3 regions of the Shewanella sp. POL2 genome follow, and region 1 is predicted to be linked to each of the others. Evidence: riboswitches for the same ligand, from Rfam matches in the RefSeq annotation. Region 1 holds a riboswitch; each other region holds the start of a gene.
What was found. Region 1 has a riboswitch for lysine ahead of SHEWPOL2_RS12590 (Na+/H+ antiporter NhaC family protein). Riboswitches for the same ligand answer to the same signal wherever they lie in the genome.

Region 1 (6,147 bases):
GCGAGGGCACTGGCGCAAAAAAGCATATCTTTGTTTTTGTAATAAACCTCAGCCTTATAATGGCCGTCGATCACTTCGGTCGATTGTTTTAGATAGTACTGAGCCTGTTTTTCATCTTTGACAACCTTCCAATGGGCATCGAGTAACACCTTTTGTGCACTGGCATGGGTACTGATAAGTACGAGTGCTCCTAGGAGCAGTTTTACAGTAAATGGACGCATAACCGCTCCTTAAGGCAAAGGTTTAAAGGTGAATTCATAGGGGATATCGCTGGGTTCTTTGGCGATCGTCATATAACTCACCTTGGCGGCTGGGCCTGCAATACTCAAATAGCGCCCATCGACTAGCACCTCGTTAATCGGCAGCTCAGTATTTTCGGGGAGTCGAATGCTTAACAGATTGCCTTGGGCATCTTCGACCTTAAAGTAATTGTTAAGATTGCTACTCGGCTCATTGCCATATCCCGTTTGCGCCAGCCAAGATTGTAAATCGATTAACCAAGGGCGGTCTGTCGCGGCCAGTTCTAAAGGCTGCCAATGGATATCACCTTGGCAACGGATCTTACCCTTGATCTGTTTATCGTAGAAAAACTGCCGCACATGATCCGGAGTCATCAACATATAGGCACTGCCGCTTAGGGCATTGGGAACAAACTGCCAAGTGACGGGATTTTTACCCTCATTAAAACCTTGTTCTATTTCAGGTTTACAGGCGGTCGCCAAAGCCGCTGACATGGGAATAGATAGATTATGGCCATTGTCAGACACCAGTTTTATCCCTTGGATCGTATTGACCTCATTTTTAGCGCTATCTAGCGTCGGATTGGTGAAGCTACCTAGGCTGGCGTTACCAAACTCGGTGGGAGGATTCGCCAGATTTTTGTCGTACTCGGTAAATTGTACAAAGCGAATCGTCTTGGTTTGAGTCAACTCCGGCTGGGGTTGTTTCTCGATTAACACCACGGTTTTTGGGGTCTCATCGAGCTTGAGTAAGAGTGCGTTGCTGGTGAGGTGATGGCTCTCATCGGCTCCAATTAATTGTTCTAGCAGCTCCTTTTCCGTCGCCGTTAACCAGGAGGGATAATTACCTTCGCGACGGGCATCTGCGATCATGCCTTTAAACTGTTGGAAAGGCAGGTTAATACTCTGATCCTCACTCTGTTTTGATATGACTTTAAACAGTTTCGCCTCGGCATCGAGCACCTGGATTGTTAGGCTGGCATCGCCAAAGGTGTAAGGTGTTGCCAGCAATTCATCCCACGACTTTTCGACGATCTTATTCGTCTGTGGGATAAGCGTTAGCTTGGCATTAATATGGTCTATCTGCTTGAGTTTATTCGCAGTGTTATCCCACCCCGTCGCAATAATATCGGTTGCAGATTCAATCGAGGGATTATAATTCCTCGCCCAACCTCTACCGTGCTGCCAGAAGTGAATATCAATCGGTTTACCGTTAGCATCAAAGGCGCTTAAGTCCTCATAACGTACATCGGCTTCCACATATTGCGGGCTCATATTGTGGACAAAGCGCAATTGCAGATCTTCAGGGGTATCAGTACCCCAAGGGCCAACATTATCTAAAATACCTTGTTGATCAGGTAATAAGGATTTTATAAATGCCTCATTATTGGGGCGATACTCCTGCGGTACCTCGCTAATGCGGTATAGCTCCTTTTGCCGATCATCCCTATCGCGCTCAGCATCAAATCTATCATCGGCATGCCAAAGCGTGCTCATGATATACGGCCTATCCTTAGGCGCCATCACGGTACGGTGGGTGAAAGTACTGCCTTGGCGCTCTTCCCGTTGAAAAAACGCCATGCTCTCTAACCAACCGGTTTTACGGTTAACTTCGAACTTGCCATAGGCCTTATACTTGCCTTTTTCACCTTGTAACACGGCGATTAATTTATCTTCACTGACCTGCTCAACCGTCCAAGTTAAGCGCCCATCCATCGGGGCGCTTGTGCTATAACCGACGCGAGGCTCAAGCGCCACAGGCAAGGTTGGGGCTTGTTTAAACAAGTTATTAAGATTTTGCCAGCGCTCAAATAACTCCTTGATATCTTTTTGATCCATCTTGGCAATGGGTGTCAGTTGGCGGACTTCACCATTGTTAAATTCCACATTAAAGCCATCTTTAACCAACTGAGCGAGTTCATTGGATTTGGCTTTTGGGTCGATATTACTCACCGGGATCGGCATGCCATAATCGCTAATTTGCAGCAGGTTAGGTTGGATAAAAAAGCGGGCATTATGGGTTAGTGGCGTGGTTAAGCTGGCCGCCTTACCTTCTGTATCTTGTAACTGGTAATCCAGCAGCAATCGTGCCTGCAACACTTTACGAGTTTCGAAACCATCGTTGAGGTGTGAAGTAGAAATAATCTGATACTCGCGCGAAGCGGGTATACTTGCTGACTTATCAGAAACCTGATTATCGCAAGCCGTTAACCCAAGCGTGAGCGTGACAGTGGTACAAAGTACCCTGCATATCCCTATAGCCATTTGAACTCCATTGGTAACTTATGTTATTGAAATGTAATGATATTAATGTGTTGTTTGGCGACATTATACACAAAAATACCCCTAGGGAATAAAAAGCTCACGCCAATTTGGGCGCATGGTCAACCATAAATTGGCTATTGATGAGTGGAGAATTATTAAATGGGCGGCATAAAGCTAATTGCCCTGATAAGCTCTCATCCTTTACTCTTGGTAAGGCCGCTAGATAACTCACAAGCTAGGGAATATAAACCAGTGGTTAGCTTGTTTAATGGAGAAAGAACGATGAGCCCAGATCATAAGCCAGAACTAACCACACCACCTTTCCCTGTCATTCCTCAGGAAGCCTTTGACTGGTATGACGAATATGCCCACGGCATTATCGACCGCCGTGAGTTTATGGCTCGCCTTGCGGGCCTTGTGGCACTGGGTTTTACCATGACCACGCTGACGGGCGCACTAATGCCTAATTACGCCTTAGCCGAGCAAGTCTCCTTTAACGATCCCAGCATTCAAGCCAGTTATGTAAAGTTTCCATCTCCCGATGGTTATGGTGAAGGCCGCGGTTATTTAGTCTTGCCAAACGCGTTGCTGATCCCAGGCCAAAAGGCGGGCGATCCTAAGACCTTAGATCTCAGTAAAAAAGCCCCTGTGGTATTGGTGGTGCACGAAAATCGTGGCTTAAATCCCTATATCGAAGATGTGGCTCGCCGCTTAGCGGCCAAGGGGTATATCGCCTTTGCCCCAGATGCGCTTTACAGCCTTGGTGGATATCCTGGTAATGATGATGCGGGCCGCGCCATGCAAGCTAGCCTTGATAGAGCCAAAATCGAGCAGGACTTTATCGCCGCCGCGCGCTTTTTAAGGTCGCACCCGCAGAGTAATGGCAAACTCGGTGCCGTCGGTTTCTGCTTTGGTGGCTATATCGTCAATATGCTCGCCGCCACCATTCCCGATGAGCTAGCGGCGGGTGTGCCTTTTTATGGCACACCCGCAGCAACTGAGCTGCGCAGCCGCGTGAAAGGCCCACTGATGTTGCAATTTGCCGCTTTAGATCAACGGATTAACGATACATGGGCCGAGTATGAAGCCCAGCTAAAGGCTAATAAAGCCGATTACGTCGCTTATCTTTACCCGAATGTGAATCATGGTTTTCATAATGACTCCACCGCCCGTTATGATGAGCCAACGGCTGAGCTCGCATGGACAAGAACCTTAGATTTTTTTGGTAAACATTTACTCGTATAAGTCCATTTGGCGCTATTGCAACGCTTGATGGGCTGATGTTTCTTGTGTTACCAACTTGTAGGTGATTCATTGTTTTATACGCGAGTGGGATCAAAATACTTGCTATCGGTTCCCATCTCGCTAGAATGCCCGCTCGAATACCTTTAAGTAGAGGCGCGCTGCCTATGACTACTTGTGCGGAGGGTGATGCCGCAGATGTACAAGGAAAGGAGTCAGCGCCGAAGTAGCCAGGTCATCAAACCGAGCTGCTGGTTTTGCATCAAATAGGTGCAAGACTGCCATAGTCATCCACTATGGAGCGCTACCTGAAGGGGCTGAGGAGTAATACCTCCCTATAGGTTTTGTTTCTTTATCCTCTCGGTAGATCTCCACCCGTTTTTTGGTGAAAAGAGATCATGGACATTAGTCATTTTGCTGACTCAGGTTGGTCAGTGCTTCCCCCTTTATTAGCCGTCGCCTTGGCGATCATCACTCGTCGCGTACTGTTATCCCTTGGCGTAGGGATTGTGGCCGGCAGTTTGTTACTCAATCAGTTTTCTCCCCTTGATTCATTGCACTATATGTTCAATACCGTGCTGAAGATTTTTTGGGTCGATGGCGCACTTAATCGCGACAATATCAATATGTTGCTGTTTATGTTGCTGCTTGGTGGACTCATTAGTCTGATGACGGTTTCTGGCGCCACCCGCGCCTTTGCCGAGTGGGCAGCTAAGCGCGCTAAGACCCGTCGCGGCGCGAAAGGCTTAACTGGGGTGATGGTGTTTGCGTTTTTTATTGACGACTTTTTTCATAGTTTGTCGGTTGGCGCTATTTGCCGTCCGGTGACCGATCGCTTTCAAATCTCCCGCGCCAAACTGGCTTATCTTTTAGATTCTACCGCTGCGCCCGTGTGCGTATTGATGCCCATCTCCTCTTGGGGCGCTTATATTATCGCGCTTATCGGTGGCATTATGGCCGCCCACGGCATTAGTGAGCAAAGCCCAATCTCAGCCTTTGTTGAGATGATCCCGATGAATCTCTATGCCGTGTTTACCCTGTTGATGGTGCTGGTGGTGATTATCTTTCAAATGGATATCGGCCCAATGCGTAAACATGAAGCATGGGCGCTGGAAGGGAAGCTTTGGGATCCGACTAAGCCTCGTCCAATCGGCTTAGATATGGAAAGCCCTGAAGAAAGTAACGGTGGCATGATCGATATGGTATTGCCGATCCTAACCCTCACCGGCGCGACCGTGTATTTTATGATTTCCTCTGGTGCGGCAGTATTGGATGAAAAAGAGCTGCCATTTAGCGTACTTGGCTCCTTTGAAAACACCAATGTGGGCTCCTCGCTAGTGTATGGCGCGCTGTGCAGCTTAGCGGTGTCAATTCTGCTTGCGCTGCGGTTAAAATTGGGTGCTAAAAACTGGCTTAAAGCCGCCCCGCAAGGCGTGATGGCCATGCTACCCGCCATTAATATTTTGCTGTTTGCCTGGGCGATTGGTGCGGTTGTTCGCGATGTTGAGACTGGCAAATATCTGGCCTCCCTCGCCAACGGTAACTTGCCAATTGAAGTGTTGCCTGCGGTGGTGTTTGTGTTGTCCTGCGCCATGGCATTTGCTACCGGAACCAGTTGGGGCACCTTTGGTATTATGTTGCCACTGGCTGGCGACATGGCCGCTGCCAGCGATATCGCGTTAATGCTGCCAATGCTTGCCGCAGTGCTCGCGGGTTCAGTGTTTGGCGATCATAGCTCGCCGATTTCCAGCACCAGTATTTTGTCGGCCACGGGGGCAGGTTGCCACCATATTGACCATGTGATGACCCAGCTACCCTATGCGTTAGCCATCGCCTTTGGCGCCACCTTAGGCTATTTGGCCATGGGGATTATGCATTCAACCTTAGCTGGATTCGCCGTAAGCGCCCTGTGGTTTGTGCTCTTCACTGCTTATCATCTGCGTAAAACGAAAAATCAGCCTTTGTTAGCTACGGCATAAGGCACTTTTACACGCTATCAACTAGGGGCCTATGGGCCCCTTGGTTTTTTGTGGGCTTGAGTAAGCCTGCATCCGTTCAAATAAACTTAAGTCATCACTTAACTATCTAATTTGTAATGTGAAAGTGGTAGACAGATGTTCAGCACAACGTTATCTTAGGTTTTTAACAAGGATGAAACTTAATCGTGACCTCGATTCAGTTCACTTGCATCAGGAAGATGTGTCTTTATTTCGCAAGAACACCTCCTGAACAATATGCGATAAGACTCTAGGTGCTAGGTGCTAGGTGCTAGGTGCTAGGTGCTAGGTGCTAGGTGCTAGGTGCTAGGTTCTAGATTCTAGATTCTAGATTCTAGATTCTAGATTCTAGATTCTAGATTCTAGATTCTATAAAAGCATTACAGCAGTGCAATCCCTTGGCT
Region 2 (6,147 bases), on a different contig from region 1:
TATGGCGACGGCATTATGGAATATTTCTGGGCGGACGATAGCAAGGCGCTGTTGATCCCTGCCTCGGGTAATCTGTATTACTTCTCCTTAGCGGATAACAGCGTTAGCCAACTGCCGATAGGCGAGGGCTTTGCCACCGATGCGCGCCTATCGCCCAAGGGGAATTTTGTATCCTTCGTGCGGGATCAAAATCTGTATGTGCTTAATCTTGCAACGAAAAAGCTTGAGGCCATGACTACAGACGGTGGCGGCGCGATTAAAAATGCCATGGCGGAATTTGTCGCCCAAGAAGAAATGGACCGCATGACGGGTTACTGGTGGGCGCCCGATGAGTCGGCCATCGCCTTTACCCGTATCGATGAGTCGGGCGTTGAGTTAGTCACCCGCAATGAAATCTACGCCGATGGCATTAAGCTTACCGAGCAGCGTTATCCCGCGGCGGGTAAAAACAATGTCGAGATCCAACTGGGCGTTGTGACCCTTAATAATAAAGCCATCAATTGGGTCACCTTAAGCGATGATAAAAACAAGGATATTTATCTGCCTCGCGTCGATTGGTTGCCCGATAGCAAGCATTTATCCTTTCAATGGCAGAGCCGCGATCAACAAAAGTTGGATCTGCAACTGGTGGCTCTTGATGCGCTGACCAAGCCGAAAACCTTAGTCAAAGAGCGCAGCGATGCTTGGGTGAATCTTAACAACGACCTGCACTTCTTAAAGCAACAATCGGCGTTTATCTGGTCCTCGGAGCGTGACGGCTTTAATCATCTGTATTTGTTTGACCTAAAAGGTAAGCTGAAGACGCAACTGACTGAGGGCAATTGGGCTGTCGATGAGCTGGAATATATCGATGAAACCGCAGGCTGGGTGTATTTCACCGGCCGTAAAGATACCCCCATCGAAAAGCATCTCTATCGAGTGCCGTTAGCGGGCGGCAAGGTTGAGCGTGTGAGCCGCGAGGCGGGGATGCACGATCCGGTATTTGCCGATAATCAAAGCGTGTATCTGGATTATTTCAATAGTTTATCTCAGCCACCACAGATCAGTTTACACGGTGATAAGGGCCAACATCTGGCGTGGGTGGAGCAAAACCAAGTCAAAGCCGGCCATCCTCTGTATGACTATGCAGGCCTGTGGCAACTGCCTGAGTTTAAAGAGCTAAAAGCGGAAGACGGACAAGTCTTACAAACGCGTATCTTTAAACCTGTGCCCTTCGATGCGAACAAAAAATACCCTGTGGTGGTACGCGTTTATGGCGGCCCACATGCGCAATTGGTGACCAATAGCTGGAGTGAGCAGGATTACTTTACCCAATACTTAGTGCAGCAAGGTTATGTGGTATTTCAACTGGATAACCGTGGCAGTGCCCACAGAGGCACTCAGTTTGAGCAAGTGATTTACCGTCACTTGGGCGAAGCGGAAGTGAACGACCAAAAGGTTGGCGTCGATTATCTGCGCAGCTTGCCCTTTGTTGATAGCGATAATGTGGCGATTTATGGCCACAGCTACGGCGGTTATATGGCCTTGATGAGCCTGTTTAAGGCGCCGGATTACTTTAAGGCGGCGATTTCGGGCGCGCCCGTCACCGATTGGCGCTTGTACGACACTCACTATACTGAGCGTTATCTTGCTCACCCCGCGAATAACGAGCAGGGTTACGAAGCCAGTAGCGTGTTCCCCTATGTGAAAAACTACCAGTCGGGGCTATTGATGTACCACGGTATGGCGGATGATAACGTGTTGTTTGAAAACAGTACTCGCGTGTATAAGGCGTTGCAGGACGAAGGTAAATTATTCCAGATGATTGATTATCCGGGGTCTAAGCATTCGATGCGCGGTGAGAAAGTGCGTAATCACTTATACCGCTCGCTGGCGGATTTCCTCGATAGACAGCTTAAAAGCGGCAAATAACTCAGCATTAGGTTGGCATTAATATCAGACTGGTATTTATGTCATAGTGGCGTTTTTTAAAAGAGTGGGGTAACGTCCTCACTCTTTTTTATTTTGTATGATTCTGAGTTAAGCCTATTTATTTAACAGTACGCTGCTTAGTTTAATCACAACACACTCAATACTTATCTGGCGCTTAATATTCCAGTTCACTGAGTTGTAATTTGGATTTCCAGTTTGCTTTAGCTAAAACCTTTTTTGCAGAGATAAAAAAACCAGATCCTAGGATCTGGTTTTTTATGGCGTTCAAACGGTAAGTTGAAGATTAGTCTTCTAAGTTACCGCAGAAACGGTAGCCTTCACCGTGAATGGTAGCGATGATTTCTGGCGTATCTGGCAAGCTTTCGAAGTGCTTACGAATACGACGGATAGTCACGTCAACAGTACGGTCGTGCGGCTTTAACTCACGGCCAGTCATCTTCATCAGTAGATCGGCACGAGTTAAGATTTTACCTGGGTTTTCAACAAAGTGCAGCATAGCGCGGAATTCGCTACGTGGCAGTTTGTAAGATTCACCCTGTGGGCTGACGAGAGAACGGCTGTTGATCTCTAGGCTCCAATCGTTAAAACGATAGTATTCTACAGAGCTCTTTTCTTCGACTTCATTGCCTGCGCTATTAACACGAGTCAGAAGGTTGCGAGCACGAATCGTCAATTCACGAGGGTTGAACGGCTTGGTAATATAATCGTCCGCGCCAATTTCAAGTCCAAGGATTTTGTCGACTTCGTTGTCACGGCCTGTTAAGAAGATCAGACCGATGTTGTTGATTTCACGTAATTCACGTGCCAACAACAGACCGTTTTTACCTGGTAGGTTAATGTCCATAACCACGAGGTTAATTTTGTTTTCCTGCATAGCCTTATGCATTTCTGCGCCATCATTGGCCTCAGTTACCACATACCCTTCTGCCTCGAAAATACTTCTTAGCGTGTTACGGGTAACGGCTTCATCTTCAACGATCAGAATGTGCGGATTTTGCATATTAAGTACCTAAATTTTAACCAATATTCTAACCATAAGAATCACTTACATCGGATTCTTATATTCATAAAATGTTGATACTTCCACTTACTGCTCTGTGCTTCAAAGGGAAGATCTTCACGGCTACACGTCAGGATGTATATAAGTGAACGTTTAAAGTGTAATACGATAAAACGTAACCAGTATCAACTTCGATAAGCAATAGTTAAAAATAGTTCCTTAACTATTGTTTTTTTAAAATGTTTAAATGATAAATCAAATGTAGAACACATTTTAAAAGATGTCTGGCCAGCATAAGGTGATTTCGCAGAGGAATCTAACAAACCCTTGTCAAGATTAAGCAAACTTAATGTTATCTGCTTAACTGGCCAATGACGACATTGTACTCGTTTTAGGCATTTGTTAACAAATGAAATGTTAACAAATTTCAGGCTGAGACGCTGATTTACCATGATATTTACTTTAGTCATTGATTAGTATAACTAATGTATTTTTAATTCTTGTGAGCCAGTTCACGCCTCTTTGGATTTTTTAGGCTCTCTGTTAAACTAGCGCGGGTTCATTTTTCGACTAGACTACCAATGGACAACATGACTCAAGATTTGTGGCAGCATTATCAAACGCCGTTGTTTTTGCTTACTCAAGCATTATCCTGTGATTTTTCCTTTGCTGTAATTACCGCCCATAATCCCGCTTCAACCCTCCTCACTCCCAGCCAAAACCGATTACTCGACCGCCAACTTCTACGTGAAATTGAATTATTAGGCAGTCCCTATCGTGCACTGATTGGGGCATCGCCAGATTTATCCCATATGGAGAAGAGCTGGGCCGTGTTTATTGATCGCAGCATGGCCTTGCAGTTGGGAAAAAAGTTTAATCAATACGCTATCTACATGGTGGAACAGGGCGAGGTGAGTTTAGTGCCTTGTACTTTAGCCGGGCAAACAGAGGTGTGTTTAGGTCGATTTAACGACTATGTGCGTTTGGTTTATGAGCTACCGGACTTGGTCACCTAACCGCGATTGACGCTTTTAATCGCTCCTCTGGCTAAGCTTTGCTGATCTCACGGCAAGGCTAGTTTGTTTTTCTTCTTTGCTAGATCTGATTGATTTTTCCCTATTCTCGTTTGGCATAAGTCGCAAACGTTTTAAATTCCCATTGTTTTTAAATGCGTTTATTGAATTTGTATATAGTGTGTGAAATTAGCATTGACTTCATTAGGGGTTTATTGCTACTTTTTTCGTCCCTTTCCGGCGGAAAGGAACAGAAGAGGAGCGTTAACTAGGTAGTCAGTCAGAGGAGCACAAACTCCAGCGATGATTGATGAGGGAGATTAACGCCGAGGCATAGATATGGTTGCTGCATGTTTATGTCGGTCGCTTAGGCTGAATCCTAACGATTGTCACCTGTAATTGGTGGAGAGCTTCTGGTGACGATTGCTGTTTCCCTTCTATTGGGGTGCGTATCATTGAGCACCAGGCTCTTCGAACGAAGTTAGTTCGGAGCGTAATCATGTTAGTTAATCAATATCTTATCCTAGTTTGTGCCGTGTCTTCTGCTTCTGCGGAGGTGCGCTAATGTCTCTTGTTGTCGCAAAATTTGGTGGTACTTCAGTCGCCGATTACGGTGCAATGAATCGCTGCGCCGATATCGTACTGGGCAATCCCGATTGCCGTTTAGTGGTGGTTAGCGCCTCCAGTGGCGTGACGAACCTGTTGGTTGAACTGACCCAAGAGTCAATAAACGACGATGGTCGCTTACAACGATTAAAGCAAATTGCGCAGATTCAATACGCTATCTTAGATAAACTCGGTCGCCCTAACGATGTTGCTGCCGCATTAGATAAGCTGTTAAGCCGTATGGCGGTATTAAGCGAAGCGCTGGCGTCCCAGCGCAGTAAGGCCACCATGGATGAGTTATTGTCCCTTGGCGAGCAGTGTTCGTCGGCATTATTTGCGGCGGTATTGCGCGAAAAAGGCGCCAACTCAAGTGCCTTCGATGTGCGCCGTGTGTTGCGCACCGACAGCCATTTTGGCCGCGCCGAGCCACAGGTTGAGCAAATTGCTTTGCTATCGAGTGAGCATTTACTGCCGCTGTTATCTGAGCAAGTGATTGTGACTCAAGGTTTTATTGGCTCAGATGAAGCGGGGCAAACCACAACTCTCGGCCGTGGCGGTAGCGACTATTCTGCGGCACTGTTAGCCGAAGCGTTAAAAGCCTCAGCGGTTGAGATTTGGACCGATGTGGCCGGGATTTATACGACCGATCCGCGCCTCGCGCCAAATGCCCATCCGATTGCCGAAATCAGCTTTAACGAAGCCGCCGAAATGGCGACCTTTGGTGCTAAAGTATTACATCCTGCGACGATTCTTCCGGCCGTGCGCCAACAAATTCAAGTGTTTGTCGGTTCAAGCAAGGAGCCTGAAAAGGGTGGCACTTGGATCCGCCATCAGGTTGAAGATGCACCCGTGTTCCGCGCGGTGGCGCTGCGCCGCGACCAGACGCTACTCAATCTGCACAGCCTACAAATGCTGCATGCACAGGGCTTCTTGGCTGAAACCTTTGCCACATTGGCAAGACACAAGATCAGTGTGGATTTGATCACCACCTCCGAAGTTAACGTATCGCTCACTCTAGATAAAACCGGCTCCGATTCAAGCGGACAAGGTTTATTAAGTGAAGCGTTACTGCAAGAATTATCGCAACATTGCCGCGTGCGCGTGGAGGATGGTTTAGCATTGGTGGCGATTATCGGTAATCGCATCGCTACGACTGCGGGTATTTGTCGCCGCGTGTTTGAAGTGCTCGAACCCCATAATGTGCGGATGATCTGCCAAGGTGCCAGCCCGCATAACTTGTGTGTGTTAGTAGCCGAATCCGAAGCGGCACAAGTGGTTAAAGCGTTGCACGAAAACTTGTTTGAAGGCGTTTAGTATGTTGCCGACAACATCGTCTCTGCAAATTGGGGAGCTTGCCGCAGGGCAGGCTCTGACGCTGCCGATTTATCACTTTAAGCCAAGTGGTCATGTATCTGGCCCTAAAGTGTATATTCAGGCTAATGTCCATGGTGCTGAGGTGCAAGGCAATGCGGTGATTTATCAATTGATGAAGCAGTTGGAAAATTGCCACATCTTAGGTGAGATTACCTTAGTGCCCTTGGCTAATCCGCTGGGGATTAATCAAAAAAGCGGTGAGTTTACATTGGGGCGTTTTGA
Region 3 (6,147 bases), on a different contig from region 1:
CCTATTTAAGTTAGTAACGCTAGAGTCACAAAAACTACAATTCTAAGGAAATCACTCAACTATGCGTAAAAGTTTTATTGCCATCGCCATTGGCGCCACACTGATGACCGGAGCACTCGCAGGCTGTAGCACTCAAGATACAAAAGCTGCAAATGTCACCGCAGTACAAACCCAAAACCCCTTATTCCAAGCCAGTACACTGCAATATCAAGCACCTGATTTTAGTGTTATTAAAGACGAGCATTTTCAGCCCGCTTTAGAACAAGGTATTAAAGAGCAGTATCAAGAAATTTTAGCGATTGCTAACAATCCTGCTGCGCCGACCTTTGATAACACAATTGTCGCCATGGAAAAAAGCGGCGCCCTGCTCAACCGTGCATCGAGCGTGTTTTACAACCTCGCAGGTTCGAACAGCAATCCAGCCCTGCGTAAAATCCAAGGTGAAATGGCCCCCAAAATGGCTGCTCACTCGGATAACATCAACCTTAATCCTGCGCTATTCGCTCGTATTGAAGCCATTTATAACGACCGCAATAACTTAGGTTTAACGCCTGAAGCGGTACGTTTGGTTGAGGTGTATCACCAGCGCTTTATCATGGCTGGCGCTAAGCTGACCGATGAGCAGAAGGTAAAAATCCGCGCCCTAAATGAAGAACAATCAACACTGACCAACGAGTTCTCTCAACGTTTACTACGCTTAACCAAAGAAATCGCTATTGTTGTCGATAGCAAAGAACAACTGGCGGGCCTAAGTGACAGCGAAATCACCTCGGCAGCAAACGATGCCAAGGCAGCAGGCCATGAAGGTAAGTACTTAATCAATATCACCAACACTACTCGCCAGCCAATACTCGCCTCTTTAGAGAACCGTGAACTGCGCCAACGCATTTGGGAAGCCTCGGCTAACCGTGGCTTAACGGGTGAAAACGAAACCGCATCTTTAGTGTCTCGTCTAGCGCAATTACGTGCCGAACGTGCCGCTCTCTTAGGTTATGAGAACTGGGCTAGCTATCGCCTTGCACCGCAAATGGCAAAAACGCCAGAAGCGGTTTACAGCATGTTTGGCTCTATGGTGCCAGCCGTAGTCGCCAACACAGAGAAAGAAGCGGCCGATATCCAAGCGATGATCAACAAGACTGGTGGCAAATTTGAGCTCGCACCATGGGACTGGGAGTTTTACGCAGAGAAAGTCCGCCAAGAAAAATACGCTCTTGATGCCAATAGCATTCGTCCCTACTTCGAATTTAACCGCGTCCTCGAAGACGGCGTGTTCTATACGCTTAAAGAGTTGTATGGCGTGACGTTAAAACCACGTCCAGATTTGCCTGTATACCACCCAGATGTGAAAGCCTATGAAATGTTTGATGCCGATGGCTCAAGCATGGCGATTTTCTATGCTGATTACTTTGCCCGTGAAGGCAAACGCGGTGGCGCATGGATGAGCTCGTTTGTAGGGCAATCCTTCCTCGAAGGTACTAAGCCTGTCGTAGTTAACGTGATGAACATTAAAAAGGCGCCTGATGGCCAACCGACCTTCGTCAGCTATAACGAAGTCACCACGATGTTCCACGAAATGGGCCACGGTACCCACGGTATGTTCTCCAAAGTGACTTACCCAAGTCTTTCTGGGACTTCGGTATCCCGTGACTTTGTGGAATTTCCATCGACTTTCGAAGAAGATTGGGCGGCCCACCCTAAAGTGTTAGCCAACTACGCCAAACACTACGAAACAGGCAAGCCTATCCCTGATGAGTTACTGCAAAAACTGTTAAAATCCGGCAGTTTTAACCAAGGCTTCGATACGTTAGAGTATATGGCTGCGGCGCTAGTGGATATGGAATGGCACTCATTAAGCCCAGACGCTCCACAGCAAGATGTAGCGACCTTTGAGGCTAATGCGCTGAAAAAGCACGGCTTAAATATCACCGCTGTACCGCCACGTTATAAGTCAACTTACTTTGCCCACGCCTTCCCAGGTGGTTACTCAGCAAGTTACTACGCGTATATGTGGAGTGAAATTTTAGCGGCTGACGCCTTTGCCTATGTGCAAACCCAAGGCGGCCTAAACCGTGAGATCGGCATGAAATACCGTAAGACCATTCGCGAAGTGGGCAACAGTATTGCACCAATGGAAGCTTACAAGAACTTCCGCGGCCAAGAGCCTACCACTGAAGGTTTACTCAACCGCCGTGGACTCAATCAGACTCAGTAATTTTAGATACTGAGTAGATAAAAATCAGCCAGCATAGTTGCTGGCTGATTTGTTTCACATTCTCAATATAAGAGCGAAGTTAAATCACGGACTTATAAAGCCGTACTTTTGGATTTAATGTGCAAACCAAAAATCGTCAATACAAACAATATGCTACAAGTCACTAATCCCGCATTGACCGATTCAGTTAAGCCAAGCACTACGTAGCCGATCATGCTGATCAGCGCAACGATTACGGCGTAGGGAAGCTGCGTCACTACGTGGTCGATATGATGGCAACTGGCCCCCGTCGACGACAAAATAGTGGTATCAGAAATCGGTGAACAATGATCACCAAATACCGCCCCCGCTAATACCGAAGCCAGCATAGGTAACATCATGGCTGTGTGACTGCCCATCGCCATATCCGCAGCTATCGGCAGCATAATCCCGAACGTACCCCAACTGGTTCCAGTAGAGAATGCAGTCAGGCCCGCTAACACAAACATTAATGCAGGTAAGAAAGCAAAGGGAATATTCCCAGTGGCTAGGCTAGCCATAAACTTACCGGTTTCAAGCTGGCCGATCACACCTGCAATGGTCCAAGCAAATAACAAGATGTAAATCGCAGGCAACATAGAGCGAGCGCCCTGCACTACACCTTTTAATACCATTGATTTTTCAACGCCTTGCACTAAGTTAAGTACCAGCGCAACCGCTAAACCAATCAGGGCACCAAAGAACAGTGATGAACTCACATCGGTTTTCTCGAAAGCAGAAATAATATTAAATTCAATGCCTTCTTTAGCTAATACTTGAGCACCGCTATCGATCATAAAATACAGGGTCGCAAATACCAGTACTGTGATAGGTAGGAATAACCCGAGGATTTTACCTGTTTCAGCTTCGGGTAAATCAGCATTAGCACCTGGCGGTAAACCTTTAGTCTCATCGTATAAATTACCGCGCATGGCATTTAATTCATGTTCACGCATAGGGCCAACATCTAAGCCCATAAACGCCACACAAAGCAGTAATAATAAAGAGAAAATTGCGTAGAAATTCATAGGGATCATTTGAATAAAGACACTCAAATGACCAGAGTCCGCAAAACCATGTGCTGTTAATATTCCGCCAATTAACGCAATAATATAAGCGCCCCAACTTGATACCGGTGAAATGACACAAACTGGTGCTGCGGTAGAATCTAATAAATAAGCTAACTTAGCGCGGGAAATATGGTAACGGTCGGTAACAGGCCTTGCGACAGACCCAACGACTAAACTATTGAAATAATCGTCAATAAAAACAACACAGCCTAAAAACATCGTCAGTAATTTCGCATCGCGCTTATTACGAATATGTAACCTTGCCCAATCAGCAAATGCCCGAGCACTACCACTCACAGTAATTAGAGCGGTGATCATCCCCAATACAATCAAGAAACCGAGAATGTATAAATTCCAAGAATTTACGCTATCTTCCGACCAAAAAAGTCCTTTTACACTGCTAAATAAAAACTCACCGCTGGCCACAGGAGAAAATTGATTGAGCAATAATACTCCAATCACAATTCCTAAACCGAGGGAAAGAAGCACTCGGCGAGTAAAAATCGCCAATACAATTGCAACCACAGGCGGGAGCAAAGAAAGCGCCGAATCGGCATAACTAACTACAGTCATTGATTATTTCTTCGTCAAAATACGAATGGAGGGCGACTGAACTGGTGGGAAAAGGCAATAGATACCCAAGATCACCTGTCCTATCAGTAGCGCTCCATAGTAACTATTCCTAATATCCGTATCTGGAAATACTATGGCAGTGTTGTACCTATTAGACACAACCCCAGCAGTTGATCGTGATAAATCAAACTACTTCGGCACCAAATCCTTTCGTGAACGATCAACGGAATCACCCTACTGATCACTACTGATATTTGGTGCGCCTCTACTTCTAAGAACGCCCATACATGGGCGTGAGGCTCATAAAAACATAAGCGGCTAAGCAGTTACCACCGCGAAGCCGCTTACTTTGACTTAGCTCACAAATAAAATCAACTTAAGCTTGCAATCAACTGCGGAACGGCTTCGAACAGGTCAGCTTCGAGGCCATAATCGGCAACTTGGAAGATAGGCGCTTCAGGGTCTTTGTTGATAGCCACAATCACCTTAGCGTCTTTCATTCCCGCTAAATGTTGGATCGCGCCTGAAATACCTACTGCAATATAGAGGTTAGGTGCGACAATTTTACCAGTTTGACCGACTTGCAAGTCATTCGGAACAAAGCCTGCGTCAACCGCCGCACGCGAAGCTCCTACTGCGGCACCAAGCTTATCAGCCAGTTGCTCTAACATGCCGAAGTTTTCACCGCTGCCCATGCCACGGCCACCAGATACGATAATGCTAGCATTACCTAACTCTGGACGTGCTGAAACTGTCAGCGCTTGAGACACAAACTGAGCTTTGGCTTCAAACACTTTATCCAAGGTAGTTACAGCAGCATTATTACCCTGTGTCACCGCATCGAAGGCACTGGCACGCACTGTCATCACTTTGATAGCGTCATGGCTTTGAACTGTCGCTAAGGCGTTACCCGCATAAATCGGGCGAACAAAGGTATCGCTACTCACCACGCCAATCACTTCCGAAATTTGCGCCACATCTAAAAGTGCTGCCACACGCGGTAACGTGTCTTTACCCGCACTCGATGCCGCTGCGAGAATATGGCTGTAGTTTGGTGCTAAGTCCACCAGCAATTTAGCCACGTTTTCGGCTAAATGCGCTTCATAAGCACTGTTATCGGCGACTAATACTTGCGCGACACCTTGTAGAGCTTGAGCAGCTTGCACCACTGCACCACATTGATGGCCCACCACCAATACATGTACATCACCGCCGATCGCACGAGCTGCGGTGACAACTTTAGCGGTATCCAATTTCAGCGCCGCATTATCGTGTTCTGCTAATACTAAAATGGCCATTTAGATCACCTTCGCTTCATTCTTTAACTTTTCAACCAGCTCTGCTACCGACGCAACCATAATACCGGCCTTACGTTCAGCAGGCGGCGTTACCTTGATCACCGTTTGATGCGCTTTGAGCGTCACACCTAAATCAGCTACCGTCAGCACATCTAATGGCTTACGTTTGGCTTTCATGATATTAGGTAATGAGGCATAACGTGGCTCATTCAAACGTAAATCCGCAGTCACCACAGCTGGCAACGGTAGATTTAAGGTTTGCATACCACCATCTATCTCACGAGCAACTTGAAGTGAATTACCTTCAACTTTAATTGCTGAAGCAAAGGTCGCTTGCGGCATATCCGTTAATGCAGCAAACATTTGGCCCGTTTGGTTATTATCACCATCAATGGATTGCTTACCAAACAGCACTAATTGCGCTTGTTCTTTTTCTTGTACGGCTTTAAGTAATTTGGCAATTGATACTGGTGCTAACTCTTCTTCAGTATCAATGTGAATCGCGCGATCAGCACCTAATGCTAATGCGGTACGCAATTGTTCTTGAACGGCTTTATTGCCGATGCTGACGACCACTACTTCAGTAGCACTGCCCGCTTCTTTTAAACGAACCGCTTCTTCTACTGCAATTTCACAAAAAGGGTTCAACGCCATTTTGAGGTTTGCGGTATCAACGCTGGTGTTGTCAGCTTTTACCCTGACCTTCACATTGGCATCAACTACGCGCTTAACAGGCACCAATACTTTCATAGGGCTTCCTTCCTACACTTTCATGTACATGGACAAAACATTGGTGATCACCAATGCAGGATAGAGCCACTTTACGTCCTGTTAACGTTAACGTCAACCAAAGTCAAACGCTTGTTTGCATTTTTAAGACTGTCGTATTGGCCACATTTTTGAACACTTATTTGCCATATATAAAAAGTTCAAAAATTAAATAATATTTAATTTTTGTTTATTGCATAATTTTATT

Region 2: linked by a shared signal. The riboswitch ahead of lysC (lysine-sensitive aspartokinase 3) and the one ahead of SHEWPOL2_RS12590 (Na+/H+ antiporter NhaC family protein) in region 1 are both predicted to bind lysine.
Region 3: linked by a shared signal. The riboswitch ahead of SHEWPOL2_RS11315 (Na+/H+ antiporter NhaC family protein) and the one ahead of SHEWPOL2_RS12590 (Na+/H+ antiporter NhaC family protein) in region 1 are both predicted to bind lysine.

Annotation. Positions count from the first base shown of each region.
Region 1 is NZ_AKZL01000042.1:2,390-8,536, reverse strand. It holds gene SHEWPOL2_RS12605 (hypothetical protein) at 1-221, opposite strand, end outside; gene SHEWPOL2_RS12600 (hypothetical protein) at 231-2,504, opposite strand; gene SHEWPOL2_RS12595 (dienelactone hydrolase family protein) at 2,787-3,749, shown strand; lysine riboswitch at 3,890-4,061, shown strand; gene SHEWPOL2_RS12590 (Na+/H+ antiporter NhaC family protein) at 4,145-5,725, shown strand.
Region 2 is NZ_AKZL01000078.1:2,013-8,159, forward strand. It holds gene SHEWPOL2_RS17310 (S9 family peptidase) at 1-1,911, shown strand, start outside; gene arcA (two-component system response regulator ArcA) at 2,216-2,932, opposite strand; gene SHEWPOL2_RS17320 (DUF3293 domain-containing protein) at 3,514-3,948, shown strand; lysine riboswitch at 4,192-4,366, shown strand; gene lysC (lysine-sensitive aspartokinase 3) at 4,510-5,865, shown strand; gene SHEWPOL2_RS17330 (succinylglutamate desuccinylase/aspartoacylase family protein) at 5,867-6,147, shown strand, end outside.
Region 3 is NZ_AKZL01000035.1:28,257-34,403, reverse strand. It holds gene SHEWPOL2_RS11320 (M3 family metallopeptidase) at 62-2,212, shown strand; gene SHEWPOL2_RS11315 (Na+/H+ antiporter NhaC family protein) at 2,305-3,873, opposite strand; lysine riboswitch at 3,953-4,149, opposite strand; gene SHEWPOL2_RS11310 (FAD-binding protein) at 4,245-5,171, opposite strand; gene SHEWPOL2_RS11305 (electron transfer flavoprotein subunit beta/FixA family protein) at 5,172-5,921, opposite strand.